Regions from separate parts of the Halomonas sp. 3D7M genome, predicted to be linked through region 3. Evidence: predicted binding sites of a transcription regulator. Region 3 holds the regulator's gene; each other region holds the start of a gene.
The links. The regulator PhoB, encoded in region 3, activates phosphate uptake and scavenging genes when phosphate is short. The targets are predictions, from matches to a motif close to TGTCATANNNNTGTCANA.

Region 1: the regulator PhoB is predicted to act here: its motif matches at 5,806-5,823, upstream of INT22_RS17440 (esterase-like activity of phytase family protein).
Region 2: the regulator PhoB is predicted to act here: its motif matches at 5,178-5,195, upstream of ppk1 (polyphosphate kinase 1).

The regions. Positions count from the first base shown of each region.
Region 1 is NZ_JABUZF010000264.1:81,951-89,391, reverse strand. It holds gene INT22_RS17460 (inorganic phosphate transporter) at 117-1,382, opposite strand; gene INT22_RS17455 (TIGR00153 family protein) at 1,392-2,072, opposite strand; gene INT22_RS17450 (CYTH domain-containing protein) at 2,208-3,116, shown strand; gene INT22_RS17445 (ion transporter) at 3,146-4,069, shown strand; gene INT22_RS17440 (esterase-like activity of phytase family protein) at 4,143-5,567, opposite strand; gene INT22_RS17435 (5'-nucleotidase, lipoprotein e(P4) family) at 5,935-6,711, opposite strand; gene INT22_RS17430 (L-threonylcarbamoyladenylate synthase) at 6,979-7,441, opposite strand, start outside.
Region 2 is NZ_JABUZF010000168.1:53,419-60,859, reverse strand. It holds gene ubiB (ubiquinone biosynthesis regulatory protein kinase UbiB) at 1-1,047, shown strand, start outside; gene INT22_RS08585 (phosphoribosyl-ATP diphosphatase) at 1,144-1,500, shown strand; gene tatA (Sec-independent protein translocase subunit TatA) at 1,524-1,808, shown strand; partial or broken gene tatB (Sec-independent protein translocase protein TatB) at 1,812-2,201, shown strand; gene INT22_RS22095 (pentapeptide repeat-containing protein) at 2,238-2,375, shown strand; gene tatC (twin-arginine translocase subunit TatC) at 2,372-3,154, shown strand; gene elbB (isoprenoid biosynthesis glyoxalase ElbB) at 3,281-3,940, opposite strand; gene hemB (porphobilinogen synthase) at 4,149-5,156, shown strand; gene ppk1 (polyphosphate kinase 1) at 5,282-7,441, shown strand, end outside.
Region 3 is NZ_JABUZF010000063.1:2,151-9,591, forward strand. It holds gene INT22_RS02025 (NAD(P)/FAD-dependent oxidoreductase) at 1-348, opposite strand, end outside; gene INT22_RS02030 (chorismate--pyruvate lyase family protein) at 436-1,017, shown strand; gene ubiA (4-hydroxybenzoate octaprenyltransferase) at 1,052-1,942, shown strand; gene phoB (phosphate regulon transcriptional regulator PhoB) at 2,063-2,752, shown strand; gene phoR (phosphate regulon sensor histidine kinase PhoR) at 2,755-4,071, shown strand; gene INT22_RS02050 (hypothetical protein) at 4,372-4,674, shown strand; gene INT22_RS02055 (hypothetical protein) at 5,069-5,389, shown strand; gene INT22_RS02060 (copper chaperone PCu(A)C) at 5,488-5,967, opposite strand; gene cysZ (sulfate transporter CysZ) at 6,093-6,827, opposite strand; gene phoU (phosphate signaling complex protein PhoU) at 6,896-7,441, opposite strand, start outside.

The DNA.
Region 1 (7,441 bases), on a different contig from region 3:
GTATCAGCGTTTACTTTAACAGAGCATAAAAAACAGCGGCACCTTCTTGTGTAAAAGAAGATGCCGCTGTGCGTTTGGCCAAGCAGTCACGTATAGGGCGGAGTTACCCCTTGCTGTTAACCAAACATGCCTTTGAACATAAAGAAGAACAGAATAGCCAAACCAGCCCCGGCAGGTAGCGTAATCAGCCAGGACATGGCGATGGTGCCAATAACACGCAGGTTAAGCGCCGCCATACCCCGGGCAAGCCCTACGCCTAATATCGCCCCCACCAGTGTGTGGGTGGTTGAAATTGGCAGACCCGTGCCGGAAGCTAATACCACTGTGGTCGCGGCTGCCAGCGTGGCAGCAAAGCCACGGCTGGGAGTGAGTTCAGTAATACCGGTTCCCACGGTGGCAATGACTTTGTGGCCGTAAGTTACTAAGCCCACCACGATGCCAGCACCGCCCAGTACCAATACCCACCAGGGCACCAACGCAGAGCCTTCAATTTGGCCGCCAGTTTGTACCACGCTAATGACCGCCGCTAGCGGGCCAACCGCGTTCGCAACGTCGTTAGAGCCGTGAGCAAACGCCATGGCGCACGCAGTAAAGATCATTAATACGCCGAAGACCCGCTCAACATTGGCGTATCCAAAGTGATCGTTGGCATTTTTCTCAAACTTGATACGACGCTGCATCAACAGGCCTACACCCATGATCACAAGTCCTAACAAGATAGACAGCAGCAGGCTTTGACTAAAGGTCAGGTCTAGCCCAACGTGAGACAGACCTTTGGTTAGCGTGACCATCGCCACAATAAAACCAACCAAAAATACGTAGCCCGGCACATAGCGTTTGGCAGCCATAAAGGGATTATCATTTTCAAAAATCAGGTGGTGCACTGATTTGAACAGCACGAAGCCGATAGTACCCGCTAAAAGAGGAGAAACGACCCAGCTTGCTGCAATGGTGCCAACAGCGCCCCAATCAACCGTAGAGGCACCCAATCCCGCTACGGCAAAGCCCACAATGGCGCCTACAATGGAATGCGTCGTGGAAACCGGCCAACCTTTCATCGATGCTGCCAGTAACCAAGTACCCGCTGCTAGCAGCGCTGATAACATACCGTACACTAGTAACTGTGGATCTTCCTGGAGCAATTCTGGGTCAATAATGCCTTTACGAATGGTGTTGGTCACCTCACCACCCGCCAGCCATGCGCCTAAAAATTCAAAGACTACCGCAATCAAAATTGCTTGTTTGATGGTGATCGCTTTCGACCCCACCGAGGTCCCCATCGCATTGGCAACATCATTCGCGCCAACGCCCCAAGCCATAAAAAAGCCAAACAAACAGGCCAGGATGATAAAAATTTCACCGTGCTGGGCAATAATCTGCATGGGTACCCCTTAGCGTGCGGTCAAAATCTGTAGGCGGCTGCCCACGCGTTCAGCGCGATCAGAAACTTCACCGACCCACTCAATGATTTTGTAAAGGAAAATCACATCAACAGGCGGAAGTTGGCTTTCAAGCTCAAACAGTTGGCGACGTATCGCGATCTGCTGGCTGTCGGCTTGGTGCTCAAGTGTGTGCAGCTCACGGATCATATTCTGGATAACATCGGAAACATTGCGTCCAAAACCGGACTCAAGCAGCTCTTTCAGCTCTTCAAGCGCTTGGCGAGCCTGGGACACACACGCCACGCTGGTACGCATATAATCGCGCATGGGATCGGCCAGCTCATTGGGCACACGCATTTTACGCCCCAGCATAATGCCGGTAATGTCGCGCACCTTGTTGGCGATTTTATCCTGCACGCTGATAAGGTCGAGCAAGTCGGACCGCGAGACGGGAAGGAACATCGTATTGGGCAGGTTAAGCCGAAGCTCTGTTTTCAACGTGTCGGCGTCATGCTCTAAGCGGGTAACGTTTTCACGCAGTACAGCTGCGGTATCCCAATCACCGGCAAGCGATGCTTCGAAGAACGGCAACAGTTGGTCGGCACATTCATTGGCCTTGACGATGTGGGCCAGCAGCGGCTGGAATGGCGAGCGGCCAAACATCGCGGAAAAAGGGTTGGAGGTAACCATATAGCCTTTAGCCTGTTTTCGGGGAGCCTGGAAATGGCGGCGCCAGTATAAAGAGTGCGCTCGCCGCCGTCATGAAAAGTTCACAATGTCATGAAAAATTAATTGAAACGTCACAATACAAAGGTGGCTAATGTCATGAAAAATTCAACATCTACTGCTGATTCTGTTTCAGCGCCTACCGAAATAGAGCTTAAACTCGCCCTTGCGCCAGCTCAACTAAACACGCTGCTGTGCCACGCAGCACTAGCCGAAACACCCCAACGTCAACATCTGTCGAACACCTATTTCGATACCCCTGCGGGAGATATGGCGAATGCACGGATTGCCGTGCGCTTACGCCAAGTTGATGATCGCGTGCTGCAAACGGTGAAAACCGCCGGCCATGGTGGTGGCGGCCTTTCTACCCGACAAGAGTGGGAGTGGCAAGTTCCTAGCCCACAGCTTGACCAGCATGGCTTGGCTGCCCTTCCGCCGTTCAAAGGTTCACTAGGCACCGTCATTTCCGCGCTACAACCTGCGCTGCGCACCGACTTTACCCGGCGCAGCTGGCAAATCGACTGGCAGGGCAGCCATATCGAGCTAGTGTTGGACGAAGGAGAGATTGTCAGCGGTGGTGCTCAAGCGGCTATTTGCGAGGTCGAGCTGGAACTCAAAGCGGGTGAACCAGAGGCGCTTTGGGCGCTAGCATTAACGCTCGCGGAAAGCGTACCGCTGCGCCCTTCTGATACCAGCAAAGCCGCTCGCGGCAATGCGCTAGGCGTGCAGCAGTGGGCACTACCTGACGCTGACGCACCGGCTGAGTGGCTACACAGAGCCACAGTGGCGCTGGACGCCTACCACGACAGTGGTCTTGCGGAACACTTAACTATCGCACAGCAGGCATTAGCCACACTGGCGACCCATCCGCAGTTGGATGAAGGTACCCGCCGTAACGCTCAGACGCTGACCACAGCACTGACTGATAATGGCCACCCAACGCCCGCTTATGGCGCTGCTGCGTTAACCCTGGCGCATCGCTTCGCCTATCAAACCACGCTACGCTAGAAACATTCAGCCCACTTCAGGATGTCGCGATGAGTTTTCAATTAACTCCCGGTGCAGAAGGACTGCGCACACGGCTTTTTCATATTATTTTCGAGTCCGATACGCCGGGAGCCAAAGGGTTTGATATTGCGCTGATTATCGCCATTCTAATCAGCGTGGCGGTCATCTTGCTGGACAGCGTAGATAGTTATTCCGAACGCTACGGGCACATTTTTTACTATGCAGAGTGGCTATTTACGCTACTTTTCAGCATTGAACTGGCGGTGCGGATTTACTGTTTAGAGCGACCAACGATTTACCTCAAAAGCTTCTACGGTATTGTCGATGTGATCGCGATTATCCCAGCCTGGTTAGTCCTGCTGATGCCTGGTGCCCACGGACTCGTCATTGTTCGGGTGCTGCGGGTGCTACGCATTTTCCGGATTTTGAGATTGATGGAGTTTATCGGCGAGGGGCGTTTACTGCTCGATGCGCTTAAACGCAGCCTTCGTCAAATCCTGCTGTTTTTTAGCAGCATCATGATGGTCGTCATACTGTTTGCTGCGCTGATGTACACCATCGAGTCACCAGAAGCCGGTTTTACCAGCATTCCTATGTCGATGTATTGGGCGATCGTGAGTATGACCACGGTGGGCTACGGCGATATTGTCCCCGCCACGTCGATAGGCAAAGCGATCACGATGATTCTGATGCTGTTGGGCTATTCGATTATTGCCGTGCCTACCGGGGTATTTTCCGCCCAGGTAATCCGCTCTATTCGCGAAGACCGTTATTCAGAAGAAGCCTGCCCCGGCTGTGGCCATGACCGCCATGAAAAGCGCGCTCGTTACTGCCTGCGCTGTGGCACCTGGCTGGATGAAGACAGCGAAGACCCGCGTAAGAAAGCAGCAGATCAAAAAGAAAAAGATAGCCACGGGGGAGACGAAGACACAAACACGCCCCAGGACAGCTAACCAAAATAGCCAAACCCAGGGCGCGCAGTAATTCATTTAGGAAGATTATGTGATTGCTAGGCCGCTACGTTGATCAATCGGTGCTCAGGTCGGCCTCGATAATAAACAAGCGGCCGCCATCCACAGTGTTGGCGTCCAGCATCTTCTGCTCGAGTTGACCATCGGTGGACCAGGTGGCGAAATCATCGTCGTTCAGTACCCCCAGGCGTTGGTCATCAATCACCCATAGACCTTCCATTTTATCGTGGGGATAGTTGACTTCCGCCACCATATCCACCACCAGAGACTTGCTCACTGGCTCAATTCCAGCGCTGGCCAGAGCGCCCCACCCCTGCTCTAGAACCACTTCTTCCAAGGTTTTGCCTGCCAAGGTTAGACCCAGCTCGGCATCCTGTTTCAGGTCGCCGTTGGCTGAGACCGCTTCAAGATTGGTGCCCGAGGCAAGGTCAATGCGATAAACCTGCTTCTGAGCATCGGGCGCCGCAGCCTCATCACCGTCGGGGCCACCGCTCAGAAAGCGGCCATCTCGTTCAAGCACCAAAAACTCAGTGGCGCTCAGGGCAACAAGCTCTGAGTTGGAATTCTGATTTTGCTCTTGGCGGTAGAGGTACTGTCCAGTCTCGCCCGAGTCCAGGTTCACCGTGACGATGCGGGTGATATCCAGGTCTTTCACCGTACTGCCCGGGTTGTACAGTGTGGACTGCATAATACCTACCAGCGTTTTCTCATCCGGCGTGATAGCCAGCCCTTCCATACCTCGGTTGGCACGCCGATTGGCAAACTCTGCTGGCAGGTTCATCTCGACCCGGTCATCGTCGGCAAAGGGGTTGATTCGACCGATTTCACGACCTTCGGCATCGAAGTGGACCATGTGCGGACCGTACTCATCACTAACCCAGAAGGTGCCGTCCGATAGCGCCACCAGCCCTTCGCCATCCAGACCATAATCATCCAAGCGGATCGGATTAGTAACTTCATTATAGGGCTGGCTATCGTCTACTAAGATCGGCTGGCCATTGGCATGGTAAGGGGTTTCACCTGTTCCACCGAGTGCCAAGCTGTTAGGCAGACCACTGATCTCGGTTCCGTCGGGGCGCTTGAGTAGAATGGTAGTAACCTGTTCGATCACACCGTTCGTTTGAAGCTCAAACAGGCCGATACGGGGCGTATAGTCCGGTGTCGGAAATATTTTCCCCTTGCCATAGTCACCAACAAAATTGGCATTGGGGCCGCGGTCAGTCAATGCATAGAAGCGCGTTGAATCCGTGGGATGAGCGGTCATTGCCGACCCAAAACCGCCATTACGGATCTCAAAAGCCTGCTGAGATTTGCCATCTATTAGATCATCCCGTAATACGCTGTGGGGAAGAAACACACCAGCGGCGGGGAAGCTGTCGAACACGGAGGCATTGGTATCATCAGCGTTAGCGTTATCACCGCAGCCCACCAGCAGGGAGGACGTCAGTAAGGATGCCATAAAAAGCTTATGACGGTTCATTGGTTGGTTTCCTTATTGAATACAGGTTGACGCCCGTTGGCGTCTCAGCCGCCTCCACAGGCACAATTTCCACCGTGACCCAGGGCAAGGCAAGTTACGAAAAGTCTAGTGGCAGGAATATCTAATGGGGGTGGAGCCGTCACGGCTGTCTTAATGAAACGTGCTCACACCGACAAGGTTCGATTTGTTATGGCATATCGCTATTGTTCACGGCCACCACGATAATTTAGTGACAACCAATGACAGGTGAATGACATGTTAGTGACTAGCGGCACAGGGACAACTTGCGGGGCTAATAAGGAAAACGCCCTGGCTATTAACCAGGGCGTCTCCTCTATAGTAACGGCACGATGGAAGTGGTTACATTTTATTCGCTTTCAAACGGTGCTTCCCACGCGTTAAGCTCCGCGTCGCTCCAGCTTCCGTAACTGGCATTGGGGAAAACAATCCAGTCTTGACCAAAGCGCTCAGCGTGGTCGTTAACCAGGTCGCGCTGCTCTTCAAGACTTGCGTCGACAAAATCACCCGAGAAGTCATGCAGCGTATCGCCCAACTGCATCACCAACGTATGACTGTCTTCGACGATAGCGCGACGCTCGGTCTTGGGTGGGCCAAGTAGCATGACGCGCTCGTCAGATACCTGGGGAAGCTCTAATGCTTCCATAGTGGCCAGCGTATCCGCTTTATTTTCCTGGTAGCGATCCGACACATAGTAGATCGACACACCTTGCTCATCGGCAAATTCGAGAAAGTCTTTCGCGCCTGGGATCAAACGTGGCTCGCCCTCGCGCTCCCAATGCAACCAAGTATCCCAAGTAGTGAAGTCGTGGCAGGCCTGCATATCGCGCACTAGCAAAGCGCTATTATCGATGAGCGTCTCATCCACATCGGTAATGATGGCCAAATCGGCACCCTCACCATGCGCCTCAATTTGTTTTTCCAAGCGATAGGTCGCCAGCTCAAAGCCTTGGCGCTGTAAAGCAGTTATTTCTGCGGATTGCTGTTGGTAACGAAGCCCCATGGCGTACTCAACTTGATCACAAGCGCTAGCGTCGTCGGCTACTGCGTTCCCTGATAAAGGAAGTAGCGCCAAGCTTGCAAATGCGGTTGCAGTGGCAGCGTTGCGGTATCGAGATATCGTCATTAAGCAATCTCCTGTCAGTGATGGTTATCAGGTTAAGAGGGGAATCCCACACCACCCATCATTATTAATTATCAATAATAAGCATAATCATCATAATTTATTTTTATTGATCATTCAAATAAGAAAGATAGCGCGCTAAATGAATAAGTTGCGCATGCCTTGTTTAACGATTTTGTGGATTTTAGGTGATGGAGAGACAGGCGGGACGACAGCAACCCCCTCGTGACTTGTCACCAGGAGGTTGCCAATATCAACTAGAGAATGGTGTTAACTCGTAAACGGCGTAATATCGCCGCGCCCTTCCCGCACAATTTTGGGCGGCAGCTCGCGTAGGTCAATCACACTGGTGGGGTCAAGGTGGCAAGCACCGCCATCGATAATGGCATCAAGGTGTGACCCGAAGCGGTCGCGAATCTCCTCAGGATCGCTCATTGGCAGGGTATCTCCTACCGGAATCAAGGTGACGCTCATCAACGGCTCACCCAACGCATCAAGCAGCGCGTGGGTAATGTGGTGATCAGGCACACGCACGCCAATGGAGCGGCGCTTCGGGTGCAGCAACAGGCGCGGAACCTCTGTGGTGGCATCCAAAATAAAGGTGTATGGGCCAGGGGTATGAGCCTTCAGCAGCCGAAACACTGCGTTATCCACTTTCGCGTAAGTGCCAATCTCGGAAAGATCCGAACACATCAGCGTGAAATTGTGCTTATCGTCTAACGAGCGCAGCCAT
Region 2 (7,441 bases), on a different contig from region 3:
TTATTTGACGAACTTGATCTCTACAAAGAAGCGGCAAACACATCGCAACTTAAACGTAACTTCAAAGACTCACCGCTGCTGTTTGTACCGACAATCTATTGGTCATACACCCGCCGCCATGTCATGGTTCAGGAGCGCATTCGCGGCGTGCCTGTGGCTGATTTAGACACCCTCAAGGCGCGTGGAACCAACCTTAAGAAGCTGGCTGAACGCGGCGTAGAAATCTTCTTCACCCAGGTCTTCCGAGATAACTTCTTCCATGCCGATATGCACCCCGGCAATATCTTTGTTAACTGCGATGATCCTGAAGATCCACAGTATATCGCCATCGACTGCGGCATCGTGGGGAGCCTTACCCGAGAAGATCAAGACTACCTAGCGCGCAACCTGCTGGCCTTTTTCCATCAAGATTATTACGAAGTAGCGGCGTTACATATTGAGTCCGGCTGGGTGGGCGAAAACACGCGCGCTAACGAGTTTGCAGCCGCTATTCGTACCGTATGCGAGCCCATTCTTGAAAAGCCGCTAAAAGATATTTCGTTTGGGCAGGTGCTGTTAGGACTGTTTCAAACAGCACGACGCTTTAATATGGAAGTACAGCCACAGTTAGTATTGTTGCAAAAAACGCTGCTTAACATCGAAGGACTGGGTCGTCAGCTTTACCCTGAACTGGATCTGTGGAGCACTGCGAAACCATATCTAGAAAAGTGGATGAAACAGCGCGCTGGTATCGGCGGCCTTTGGGAATCGCTCAAACGCCAAGCGCCGGAGCTTTCTCATCAGTTGCCTGAGCTACCCGTGCTAGCGCATCAAGCGCTGAGTCGAATGGAGCATGAACACCGCCAGCGTCATCAGCAAGTGGCCTCAATTAGTGACGTTCAGCAGCAACTGACGCGCCAGCATAAGCGTCATTACCGACTGCGTATCGGCCTTATCTTGCTTGCTATTGCCCTGGCTTGGCAGCCGCTGAGCAGCTGGGCATCGGCTCAAGAGTGGCCTGTCTTAGTAGCTGCGGGAGTAGGTTTGTTGCTGCTGCTATGGCAATGAAACATTCTGGCAGTAAGATAAAGCGTCTCAGTGTCGCCCTTGGCGAAAGCACTGATCTTTGGCGAAAGCGCTGTGATGATTGATAAAAGGATGCCTATGACTGATTCTACCCAGACGACGCAGGTGCTAGATGCACTCGCGGAGGTCTTAAAGCAGCGTCGACATGCTTGTGCAGAAGATTCTTATGTTGCCTCCTTGCATCATAAGGGTTTGAACAAGATACTCGAAAAAGTCGGCGAAGAGGCGACCGAAACAATTTTGGCTGCTAAAGATGCCGAGCACGGCGGCGAACAGGCGCATCAAGCTGTGATCGCTGAAACCGCTGACCTGTGGTTTCATAGTTTGGTGATGCTGTCGCACCTTGAACTGGATCATCAGCGCGTTTTAGATGAGCTAGCACGGCGGTTTGGTATTTCTGGTCATGACGAAAAAGCGTCCCGCACACAACGTTAACCTGCACTGATGAGGAAATGCATATGTTAGGTGGTATCAGTATTTGGCAGTTGCTGATTGTTCTGGGCATTATCATCCTAATTTTCGGCACTAAGAAACTGCGTAATGTGGGCACCGACTTAGGCGGTGCAGTCAAAGGCTTTAAGAAGGCCATTAACGAAGAAGAGAAAGACGGCGACAAAAAGGATGCTGACCAACCTCAGGCGAAGGTAAGCCACGAAGAGGCTGGTAACACCTATGATGTTCAAGCAGAAGAGAAGCGTGCCGCCGAAGAACGCCCCACAGAACGTAACGAAGAGCGCAAATAACCCATGCTGGATATCGGCTTTCTTGAACTGATGCTGATTGGTATCGTCGGGCTTCTGGTGCTTGGCCCAGAGCGCCTGCCTAGAGCCGCTCGCACTGCAGGCATGTGGATTGGCAAAATCAAGCGTACGGTATCCGGTATGCAGCGCGAAATCAGCGCTCAGTTGGAAGCAGAGGAGCTGCGTCAAAAGCTCAACGAGCAGCAGAAAAAGCTCGATGACAGTCTCAAAAAAGCCAAGCAGGATGTTGAGAGCATTGCCGACGCCCCCTCTTCTTCCAGCACTTCGGCACAAGCGACCCAAAACGAGACCGAGCAGCGGGTTGCCAACGCGAGTGCTCGGCTAGATGATGCCCTGCAAACAGTACGCGAAGACACGCCAGCAGCCTCTTCCTCAACGTCTCATCAACGTGCTACCGATGAACTGCGCGCGGTGAATCCTAGCGGCAAGAGTGAGCCTAGCAATAATGCTAAGCAAGCGGATGTGGAAAATGCCGATATTAAAAAAGCGGATCTTACAAAGGCGGATCTTACAAAGGCAGATCTTACAAAGGATAGTAATCACCAATGAGCATGTCTGGCGATTCCCAGGAGCCACGTAAAGACCAAGGCCAAGCGCCTCTTATTGAGCACCTGATCGAACTACGCTCGCGGCTTATGAAAGCGGTCGTGGTTGTATTAGTCATATTTCTTGGCCTTTATGCCTTTGCTAATGACATCTACAGCTTTGTGGCTGAGCCATTAATGGCACTGTTGCCAGAAGGCTCACAGATGATCGCCACCGAGGTAGCCTCGCCCTTCTTGGCGCCCTTCAAACTAACCCTGGTAGTCGCCGTCTTTATCGCTATCCCCTTCGTACTGCACCAAGCATGGGCGTTTGTAGCACCTGGGCTTTACGATAACGAAAAAGCGCTGGCGATACCCATTCTGGTCTCCAGCATAGCGCTATTTTACGCTGGGGCGGCCTTCGCTTATTACGTGGTTTTTCCGCTGCTCTTTGAGTTTTTCACCCAGACCGGGCCGGAAAACGTGGCGGTAATGACCGATATTAATCAGTATCTGAACTTTGTACTGAAGCTGTTTTTCGCCTTTGGTGTTGCGTTTGAAATCCCCATCGCAACATTTCTGTTGATCCTGTCTGGTGCGACCACGGTCGAAAGCCTTTCTAAAAAGCGCCCCTACATTATTTTAGGCTGCTTTGTGGTGGGCATGCTGCTTACCCCTCCCGACATTATTTCTCAAAGCCTGTTAGCGATACCGATGTATCTACTTTATGAGGTGGGCCTACTGTTTGGCCGGTTGGTACGCCGTAAGGCAAAGGCGGATGACGCTGAGGAACAAGAGACCTAAAAGCACTATTAAAGGCGATACACCGCTCAAAAAAAGCCTCTGCCATGGGAGCATGACAGAGGCTTTTTACTCTTCATACGAGAGGCTTTTTGCCCCTCATACGCATAGCCGATTACCTAGAAAATATTAGCCCATCATTTCATCAATGCGGTCTACCAACTTAAAGATACCTGTTGCGGCCTCACTGATACGGGTCGCCAGCATATAAGCAGGCGTCGTTACCACCCGGTGCTCATGATCCACCACAATGTCTTCTACGCCACAGCTGCGGTGCAGGCCACCCATCGCACTAATGGCGCCAGAAACACTCGGATCATGACCAATGGTCACGGCCACCCCTTCGCCAAGTAGGCGCGGGACCAAAACAGGAGAAATACACATCAGGCCAATGGGTTTTGCCTCTTCCTTAAAGCCTACCAGCGCCTCTTTTACGCTCTCAAGTACCTGCATACTGTCGCCCTTGTCGGCAAAATCAGACAGGTTTTTAGCGACACCAAAGCCACCAGGAACAATGACCGCATCAAAGTCGTCAGCATCTAGCTCAGTAATCGGGCTAATATCACCCCGGGCAAGGCGCGCAGACTCCTGCAACACATTGCGCTGCTCACCCTCAACAGGCTCTTGGGTTAAGTGGTTAATCACATGATGCTGAGCGACATCTGGCGCAAAGCAGCGATAGCCAATCCCCAACTGATCAAGGCGCAGCAGCGTTAGCGTTGTTTCATAGATTTCAGAACCATCAAAAACGCCGCAGCCTGCTAATACGATTGCTACCTGTTTGGTCATGCTTATCTCCTTATCGTAGCGCTTATTATCGCTGTTAAATCGTCGCCACTTAGCGTCGCTGAGTGGCTCACTTTAGTCAGTCTATAAAGCCACTACAAGCCAGCTACCACAAGCCTGCTTTCGCTGCAGTGCAGGACTGATATACTCACGTTAGGCCTTTTAAGGCACCTACTATTCGATTGACTATGCGATTGTTTGGAGAAAGCCGTTGAACACCTCTGCTCCCCGTCACTTCCCTGCTACCCGACTTCGCCGTATGCGTCGCGACGATTTCTCCCGTCGCTTAATGCAGGAGTCGACGCTAACACCCAGTGATTTGATTTTGCCGGTTTTTGTACTGGAAGGCGAAAATCAACGCGAAGCAATTGCCTCAATGCCCGGTGTTGAGCGTCTTTCCATCGACCTGCTGATAGAGCAGGCACGTGAGGCCTACGCGCTGGGTATTCCTGCCTTAGCTCTCTTCCCCGTTGTCGGCGCTGAGCAAAAAAGCGAGTTAGCAGAAGAGGCTTACAACTCGAATGGTCTTGTCCAGCGTAGTGTGCGGGCGCTAAAAGAAGCACTACCAGAGCTTGGCATTATTACCGATGTCGCCCTTGACCCCTATACTAGCCACGGGCAGGACGGCATTCTTGATGAGCACGGCTATGTGCAAAATGACCGCACAGTGGATACGCTGCTCAAACAAGCGCTCTCTCACGCCGAAGCAGGCGCCGATGTCGTAGCCCCCTCCGATATGATGGATGGCCGCATCGGCGCCATCCGCCAAGTGTTAGAGCAAGAACACCTGCATAATGTGCGTATTATGGCGTATAGCGCTAAGTATGCCTCTAAGTATTACGGCCCCTTCCGTGATGCAGTCGGGTCTGCCACTAACCTTGGCAAAGCAGATAAACGCACCTATCAGATGGATCCTGCCAATAGCGATGAAGCGCTGCATGAAGTGGCTATGGATATCGCCGAAGGCGCCGATATGGTGATGGTGAAACCCGGTATGCCTTACTTGGATATCGTACGCCGTGTAAAAAGCGAACTCCAAGTACCGACATTTGCCTACCAAGTCAGCGGTGAATACGCCATGCATCGCGCTGCTTTCGATAACGGCTGGCTTGAGGCCGAACCGGTGATTCTTGAGTCACTGATGTGCTTCAAGCGCGCAGGAGCTGATGGAATTTTAACCTATTTTGCGTTAGAAGCAGCACGCTTATTGCAGCGTTAGTTTAGTAGATCAGTCCGTAAAGATGACAAACCAGTGACACTAGTTTGTCATCTTTTCCCGGCATACTCCTATCAACAGCAATTATCACGCTATGATGAGTATGAACCACCACCGGGGGGGCAACCATGGACGATCAATCAGCAGATTCCACGCCAGTATTTTCTAGCGAGTCAACGAACGCTGCAAACGAGACAGTAAGTGGCGAGGGAGAAGCTTTGCCATTGCGCATCAATCGTACCCCCACCGGAGTTCACGCGAAAGAGTCTCATTTGGAGGCGGATCTTGACGATCCGCAGCTCTACTTCAATCGCGAGCTTTCTCATCTGCAATTCAATATCCGGGTGCTTGAACAAGCCCTGGACGATGCGCATCCGCTACTTAACCGGCTGATGTTTCTGCTGATCTTTTCATCCAACATGGATGAGTTTTTTGAGATAAGAGTCGCCGGGCTTAAACACCAAATGGCACTAGGCGACGATACCACCGCCGCTGATGGCCGCTTACCCAAGGCTGTGTTGGCAGAAATTTCGGATATCGCGCATCAGCAAATTGCCCGCCAATATCAAATATTGAACGAAACACTGCTGCCCGCGCTGGAAGCTCAGGGATTACGCTTTCGTCGTCGCGATCAGTGGACCGACGAGCAAAAAGCCTGGGTGAAAGATTTTTTTGATAACGAGATCATGCCGGTCATCAGCCCCATTGGCTTAGATCCTTCCCACCCGTTCCCGCGTTTGGTTAATAAAAGCCTCAACTTCATTGTTGAGCTAGAGGGAAAGGACGCCTTTGGCCGGGCTGGCGGTATGGCAATACTGCCAGCACCCCGCTCACTGCCTCGTTTGATGGCGCTGCCTAAAGCGCTATGTGCAGAAGGCTTCTCCGAGTATATTTTCTTATCGTCGATGATTCACGCACATGCAGAGGAACTCTTCCCCGGCATGCGTGTGCGCGGTTGTTATCAGTTCCGGCTGACCCGCAATGCCGATATGACCGTCGACCCAGAAGAGGTCTCAGACTTGGCCTCAGCGCTACGTGGCGAGCTATTAGCCCGTCGCTATGGCAGCGGTGTTCGCCTTGAAGTCGCTGATAATTGTCCAGATGACTTGATCAGTTTCTTGCTGCGCCAGTTTGAGCTAGAAAGCAGCGATTTATACCGTGTTCAAGGGCCGGTAAATTTGACCCGCATGATGGCGGTTCTCGGCGATGTCGACCGACCAGAGCTACTCTACCGCCCTTACTCACCTAGCGTGCCAAAAGCATTAAAAGGTGGCAGCCTGTTTAGCGCTATTGCCAAAAGCGATATTCTGCTTCACCACCCGTTCCAGTCCTTTTCACCTATCGAAGATTTACTGCGCGAGGCTGCACGTGATCCGGACGTACTGGCAATCAAGCAGACGCTGTACCGTACAGGCGCAGACTCAACGATAGTGAGTGCTCTGGTCGATGCCGCTAGCCAAGGCAAAGAAGTTACCGTTGTTATCGAGCTGCGGGCGCGTTTCGATGAGGCCGACAATCTTCAGTTAGCATCACGCCTGCAAGAAGCCGGTGCCATCGTGATTTACGGCATCATGGCCTATAAAACCCACGCCAAAATGCTGCATATCGTGCGACGTGAGAAGGGCGAGCTGCGCCACTACGCACATTTAGGTACCGGCAACTACCACTCTAAAACCGCCAAACTATATACCGATTACAGCTTGCTGACTGCCAATACAGCGCTATGCGCGGACGTGCATAAAGTGTTCCAGCAGCTTTCTGGCATGGGCCGCGCGCGCAAGATCGATACCCTGCTCCACGCCCCCTTTACGCTTCACGAGCGCTTAGTCGAAATGATTGACCGTGAAGCTCAGGTGGCGCTTAAAGGTAAGCGTGGGCATATCATTATTAAGTGTAATTCGTTAACAGAGCCCAAGCTTATCAAAGCGCTTTATCGCGCCTCGCAAGCAGGCGTAGAGTGCGACCTAATCATTCGCGGCATGTGCTGTTTGAAACCCGGTATCGAGGGTGTTTCAGAGAATATCCGCGTGCGGTCGATTATTGGGCGCTTTTTAGAACATACCCGTGTTTTCCACTTCCACAATGACGGCAAGCCAGAAACGTGGTGTTCAAGCGCTGATTTTATGTCACGCAATATGTTCCATCGCGTAGAAACCTGTTTCCCGCTATTGGATAAAAAGCTGGCCACCCGAGTACGTAAAGATTTGGAAACCTATCTGGTCGATAACTGCCAAAGCTGGCTACTACAAAGCGACGGCAGCTATCAACTGCAGAGCCCTGGCAATGGC
Region 3 (7,441 bases):
GGCTAGCACCAGATCGTTATAGTGGAGCTGTTGGCCATTACTGAGTTCTACGCATTGGTTATCCACATGCAGGTGTGCGACCTGGGTGTGGGTAATTAACTCAGCGTTCAGCTCTTCTGCGACGCCGCTGGCGTCACGTTGGGCGAGTTGGTCTGGCGTTAAGCGTTTCGCAAAGCCAGTAGAAAGCAGCGGTTTACTGTAATCATCGCCACTATCGGCACTGATAAGGGTAATGGCACGTGTATCGCCTTGTCGGCGTAGGGCGCGCGCAAGGCCAATCCCCGCCATGCCGGTGCCAATAATAATCAGTGCCGAATGGGAATATCGCGATATCTCGTGTGAGGGCATGCAGTCACCAAAAGTCGGCGGAACAAAAGCCTGTGAGGTCACCATGTTACACTAGCTTTCTGTGTATTGACCGCCTTGGAGACTTTGGTGATCGCCCCTACTGTTCGGCAAGCTTGCCTATTTCCTCATCGACTATTTCCTCACTGGCTCCCTGTTGCTGCGGCTCGTCCTGCAATGAGCGCTTCGTGGTGGCAGTGGGTGGCATCGACGGACTCCTTAACGACGCGGTTAACCGTCGCAGGCGGCACAAACGCATTTCGGGTGCAATTGTTACGTCAAACGATTGGCTTACCTCTGCGGGACGAAGCGCTAGCGCTGGGAATTGAACCGCGCCGCTATGCATGGCTGAGGGAAGTAGCGTTGTGTGTCGGCGATAAGCCCTGGGTAGTAGCACGCTCGGTAGCGCCACTTAGTCAATTACAAGGTAAGGGGTTAGAAGGGCTTGGCGAGCGTTCATTAGGCAGCTGGTTGTTTCAACAACCTGACCTGGTGCGTGGGCCACTCTACGCCACTCGCCATCAGCCACGCTTTGTCGCGGAACACTCTGCGTCGCTTTTAGACAGCGTATGGGGGCGGCGCTCAGTGTTTCAGCACAGTGGGCTATCGCTGTTAGTGCAGGAATACTTTTTATCGACCATGGCAGATGATCTTGCCCTGTCTTCGCGCTAGGCTATCGCCAGCGTTTTCTTTTTGAGAGGTAAGCATGGACCGTTCTCTGTTGAGGCCAACGGGATGGGCTCGGGTGGCTGATTTTTTACATTTAACGCGATTGGATCGCCCGATTGGTACTTGGCTATTGATGTGGCCCACCTTATGGGCATTGTGGATAGCAGCAGAGGGTGTGCCTGGGCGGAATGTTCTGCTGATCTTTATTGCTGGCGTTTATGTGATGCGCGCCGCGGGCTGCGTGGTTAATGATTACGCTGATCGTCATTTCGATGGCCATGTAAAGCGCACTAAACATCGTCCGCTAGCCACTGGTCGTATCAGTGAAACCGAGGCGCAGCTGCTGTTTATCGCGCTGGTAGCCACTGCTTTCATTTTAGTGCTATTGACCAATTGGTTTACGGTGCTGTTGTCGATAGGGGGTGTTGTATTAGCGTTCATTTACCCGTTTATGAAGCGCTACACCCATTTACCTCAGGTAGTGTTGGGGGCTGCGTTCTCTTGGGCGATCCCCATGGCATTCGGTGCGGTATTGGGTCATGTGCCGTTTGAAGCATGGCTATTGTTTAGCGCGAACGTGCTGTGGACCGTTGCCTACGATACCCAATACGCCATGGTCGATCGCGACGATGACCTGAAAATTGGCATCAAATCTACCGCGGTGCTGTTTGGTAGCGCTGATCGTCTGATCATTGGTGTACTGCAAGTGGCGGCACTTGGACTACTTGCCTGGGTAGGATGGCGTGTTGGTTTAGGTGGCTTTTTCTGGCTTGGGCTAGCCGCTATGGCCGCTACGTTTGTCCACCAACAACGCTTAATCGCTGGCCGTGAGCGCGACCGCTGCTTCCAAGCATTTCTTAATAATCATTGGTCTGGCTTGTTAATTTTTGCAGGTATTGCACTAAGTTGGTGGCCAATAACTGGCTAAATATCCTCTATGTCATAAAATTGTCATCGAGTCATGGTGTTATCGTCACTGACATGTCTTTGAACTGTTTTTTAAACTATTTTTTTAATTAGTTTTCATTGAACACCGTGAGGCCCTGGAATGACCGCCAAGACCGTTTTGATTGTCGATGATGAGGCGCCTATTCGCGAGATGATCGCAGTGGCGCTGGAAATGGCTGACTATCGCGTTCTTGAAGCGGATAACGCCCAGGATGCCCACGCGATGATGGTTGACCACCAGCCAGATCTGCTTTTGCTGGATTGGATGATGCCGGGCACCAGTGGTATTGAGCTTGCAAGGCGCTTAAAGCGTGAAGAAGCCACCGCCGAGGTGCCTATCATTATGCTGACCGCTAAAGGCGAAGAAGATAACAAGATTCAAGGGCTTGAGGCTGGGGCGGATGACTATATCACCAAGCCTTTCTCTCCCCGCGAACTGGTGGCGCGCTTAAAAGCAGTATTGCGACGTACTACCCCCCGAGGTGTCGAAGATCCTATTGAAATTAATGGCTTGCTATTAGACCCAGTGAGCCACCGTGTGAGTGCTTACGGTAAGGCGTTAGAAATGGGGCCGACGGAGTACCGTCTGCTGCAGTTTTTCATGACGCACCAAGAGCGCGCCTATACACGTAGCCAACTGCTCGATCAAGTGTGGGGCGGTAACGTATACGTTGAAGAGCGGACGGTAGATGTTCACATCCGACGTCTACGTAAGGCCTTAGGAGAAGCTCACCAGAGTCTCATTCAAACGGTGAGAGGCACTGGGTACCGTTTTTCCGCGCGGGTGTAACGGTGCGCCTGTGGAGCCGAGAACTATGGCGAATTGCGTGGCTGGCCGCTTTGGGCGCTTGTCTGGGGTGGTTGCTGGGTATGCCAGGTCTTGGAGTTGCTGCGGGGCTTGCCGTTTGTCTGGTGTATCAACTGCGCCAATTGCGAGCGCTCTTTAAGTGGTTAACGCTTCATCCTCATGATGAACCCCCTGCTGCGAGCGGCATGTGGGGCGAGCTTTTTGATCGCTTGTATCGCTACCAAAAGAGCCAACGGATTACTCAGAATCGCTTACGTGCCACCCTTGCACGTATTCAGGAATCATCCGAAGCGATGCGTGACAGTGTCGTTATGCTAGATCGACATGGCGACCTGGAGTGGTGGAACAGTGCCGCGACAGAAATGCTGGGCTTGCAAACAGCCCACGACCGTGGCCAGCACATTACCAACCTGCTTCGTGACCCGCGATTTATCAGCTACTTTAATGCACGTAAATACGGTGAGCCGCTGACCTTAACGTCGCCCATCGATGAACGGCATATCCTTCAATATCAAATTACTCTCTATGGTGATGATGAGCGCTTGGTAATGGCGCGAGATATTACCCGCTTGCATCGTTTAGAGCAGATGCGTCGTGACTTTGTCGCCAATGTTTCCCATGAACTACGCACACCGCTAACGGTATTGATGGGTTATTTAGAAACCTACAGCGACTTAAAAGAGCAACTTCCACCACGTTTGGGCCGAGGTATTGCTCAGATGGAAGAGCAGACGAAGCGTATGCAAAACTTAGTCAATGATCTGCTACTGCTCTCTCGGTTAGAAATTGATCAAGGTGGCGAGGATCATCATGCGTTGGCGTTAGGGCCAATGCTCGACGCCATTCGCCGCGATGCGCTAGCGCTCTCTAATCAACAGCACAGTGTTCAAGTCGCGCTTGAGAGCGATGCCCGTCTGATCGGCAGCGAGCAGGAACTGCATAGCGCTATTTCAAACCTAGTGTTTAACGCTGTGCGGTATACGCCAGAGGGTAGTCAGATAACACTTCGCTGGAAAACCATGCCCAATGGCAGTGCTTGTATTGAAGTTGACGACGATGGTGAGGGAATTGACCCTGTGCATATTCCACGCTTAACCGAGCGTTTCTATCGCGTTGATAAAGGGCGTAGTACCGCAACGGGTGGTACCGGGCTTGGTCTAGCGATTGTAAAGCATGTGTTGCTAAGACATGACGCATTGTTACAAATTGAATCTCGCCCTGGCGAAGGAGCCCTCTTTCGCTGTGTTTTTCCGTCTTCACGTGTTGTCAAAAGCGAGTCCGCCTCGCGCAATTCTGTTTAAGTACAAGTGATGTATAGGTGTGTCATGCTTGTCATACAAGTATGGTCACATAATACTCATGTGCCATTTCTAACCACTTTCCCTGCTTGATCTGCAAACGCTTTAAGCGCCCTTTCTATTATTTTTTATTGACTAAGTGTTTGTTTTGTTTGATTTTTTATATAATTTTTGATTTTTTGGCACATCGTCTGCAAGTGTCTTGGTACTTGGTAAGAGAGAAAACCATAGGATTTGGTAAGCCGAAAGGCCGTCTTTCTTACTATTTAAGCAGTACCTGAACAGCGATCTAGGAGACGGAACATGATGTCCAAGGAACTACTCAAGAAAGCTGGTATTTTAAGTGTAGCGTTCGGTTTAGTGGCTAGCCCTGCAGCATTCGCTCAAGAGCCAGCAGACCCCGCGAACAATATTTCCCCTGACGAGCAGCCTGTTGAGACTCAATCCGAAAGTACAACAGATTCAAGTGATTATGATAGCCAAGAGCTGACTCATGACGAAGGCGATAACGCCAGCGACATGGAACCTAGTTCAACTAGCCAGGACGATTCAGAGTCTGGCTATGACAGCACAGATGAGTTGCCTGAAGAAAATAGCGGAATGTAACATTAACTTTGGTTACTTATCTTTTCAAAAGGTACTATAACTCTTACGCTTACGGATGAGCTATTCAGAGGCATGGATGTCAAATTGCATGGATGCTCCTAGATTCAAGGATTGAATCTTTCGACGGTCAACACGCTAGTTAGGGTTAATTCCAAGGCTGGAGCCCCTCAAACGGATAGGAAGCTAGTGTTACGTATCGCGATACTAAGAGTGCTCAAGACCCCACTTCGGTGGGGTCTAATTTTTTGTGTATAGTATAATCATTGTTACGTTGCCCACTGTTTCTTGGTGTTAAAAATGCAATTATTCAGATGACACGTTTTGCGATTGGCAAAAGAAGGTACCTTGTATCATTGCATTGTCGGTTGCTCCATATAGCAAGGAGTTTTTATTTATGTTGTTGAAATCATTTGTTAAAAGCACTGTGGTTGTAGGCTTATCGTTGGGGCTTATCGCAAGTCCATTAGCGTTTGCACACTCTTCCATTGAGCTGAATCAAGGACGTGCTGAGAACCAAGAAATTATTCAACCTCAATCTCGTAACACATCGGGCCCTGCAACCTATTCAGCTAAAGATTTGATCAATGATAATGAGAATACTCTGATATATGCTCCTTCAAGCCGTGCCAGTGACGCTGATGATGACTCTAAAGAGCGAGCAGGTTATCGCGCTGAAGAACTCAACCGTGAAGAAGGTAGCAGTACACGCTGGTAAAGAGGGCGATGGTTAAACGTGTGTGACAAATAAGTTTTATAGCAAAAACCCCGCTTCGGCGGGGTTTTTGTGGTTAAGACGGTGATCGATTGATCCTGTTAATGCTGGTGATGGCGGTCAGCGGCGGTGCTTCCTTCTTGGGCGCTTTGAACCCAAACTTCTATTTCAATAGCGTCTTGCTGGGCAAATTCGAGCGTGATGGGAAACCGGTCACCTTCTGCCAATGGCTGATGTAATCCCATTAGCATTAAGTGATAGCCGCCACCTGGGCGCATTGTTAGCGTTTCATCTTTAGCGATTTCGATAGCACTGACGTGGCGCATTTTCATCATATCGCCTTCCATCTGCATATCATGTAGCTCAACACTTTCGCTCACAGGTGTCTGCGCGCTGACCAGTGTGACGGACTCTGTATGAGCCGTAATATCCAGATAAGCGGCACCATTTGCCACACCGGGGGGAGTTGGCGTGGCAAAAGGATGAGCGATCCTTAACTGGTCGGTTTGAACGTCGTGAGCCGACGCGAAAGAGATTGAGCCAGTGAGGAGAGCCGTCAACCAGAGTGCGCGGGTCAGCATGGTCGTATTCCTTGTAGGGGCCTTATCTTCTTAACAAGGCTTATGCTTAATCTTGAGAATAATAGTGAAGCCAAACAACCTTAAGGTAACAAATAGGTTGTGTCAGCGTTATAGCGATTAAGCCATCAGCGATGAGGCGTAATGTCGCGCGTGCCGCGGTAGTGGTCGTCCCACATTAAGACGGCACCTGCCACCGCGCCGGGAATTAAGAACAGGTTGGCGAGAGGAATCCAGGTCACTAACATGATCAACCCGCCGTAGGTGAGGCTTGGCCACCACCGTTGCGATAATCGTGTACGCATATCGCGAAACGTAACCTTATTGTTATCCATAGGATAATCTAAATAAGTGATTGCCATGATCCACGCGGAAAAAAGGATCCACAAAATAGGCGCTATCAGGTTCAGGCCAGGTATCCAGCTAATGATAAACAGTATCACCATGCGTGGCAGAATATAACCGAGTTTGACTAGCTCACGACCCAAGGCATCGACGGCGGTTTTAGCGAGTCCGCGGTCATCCAGGGGTTCACGTCCTGTTGCTTGGCGCTCTACCTTCGCGGCTAAAAAACCATAGAAAGGTGCGGCGATTAAGTGGGTGACCAGGGTGAAGGTAAAAAAGATCACCAGCAGTAGGCTGATAAAGAACAGTGGCCAGATTAGCCATGAGAGCCACTCAAGCCAGCTTGGCACCATTGTCATCGCACTGTCTAGCCAGCCAGAAAAGCGGCTGACCACGAAACTGAGCATGCTGGCATAAACGATTATATTGACCACGATAGGTAGGAAAATATAGCGCCGCAGACCTTTCTGGTAGACCAAGCGAGTGCCTCGACTCAGCGCTGTCATCGCATCCAACATGTTTGCTCCTTAGAAAAAACGCCCAGAGGGGATATCTGGGCGTATTGCAGGAGGAATCGCGTGCTAGGTCAAGATTTTTTAAGTACCTGCGGGTCGATCGTGTCGGGATCGCTATGGCGAATATCTAACCCTTTGACCAAGTAGACAACGTACTCCGCCAGGTTGTTGGCATGATCACCCACGCGTTCTAAGGCACGTAGCACCCACATAATGCTAAGTACGGAGCTAATCGAACGTGAGTCTTCCATCATAAAGGTCATCAGCGAACGCATGGCGCTACCATACTCATCGTCAACGAACTCATCTTCGCGCACAACTTGCATTGCAAGATCAGTATCAAAACGCGCAAAAGCGGTAAGTGAATCGCGAAGCATTTTACGCACGTGCTCGCTGATATGGCGTACTTCGACTAAACCACGAATACTGCCGCTACTTTCGCTCAACAGTAGTGCATTTCGAGCAATTTTGCTGGCTTCATCGCCGATACGCTCAAGGTCAGAAGTTGCGCGAATAACCGCCAGCACTAAGCGCAAATCGGAAGCTGCGGGCTGACGACGCGCTAATACCCGCGTACATTCATCGTCAATTTGCAGCTGCAGGTCGTTCACTTGGCG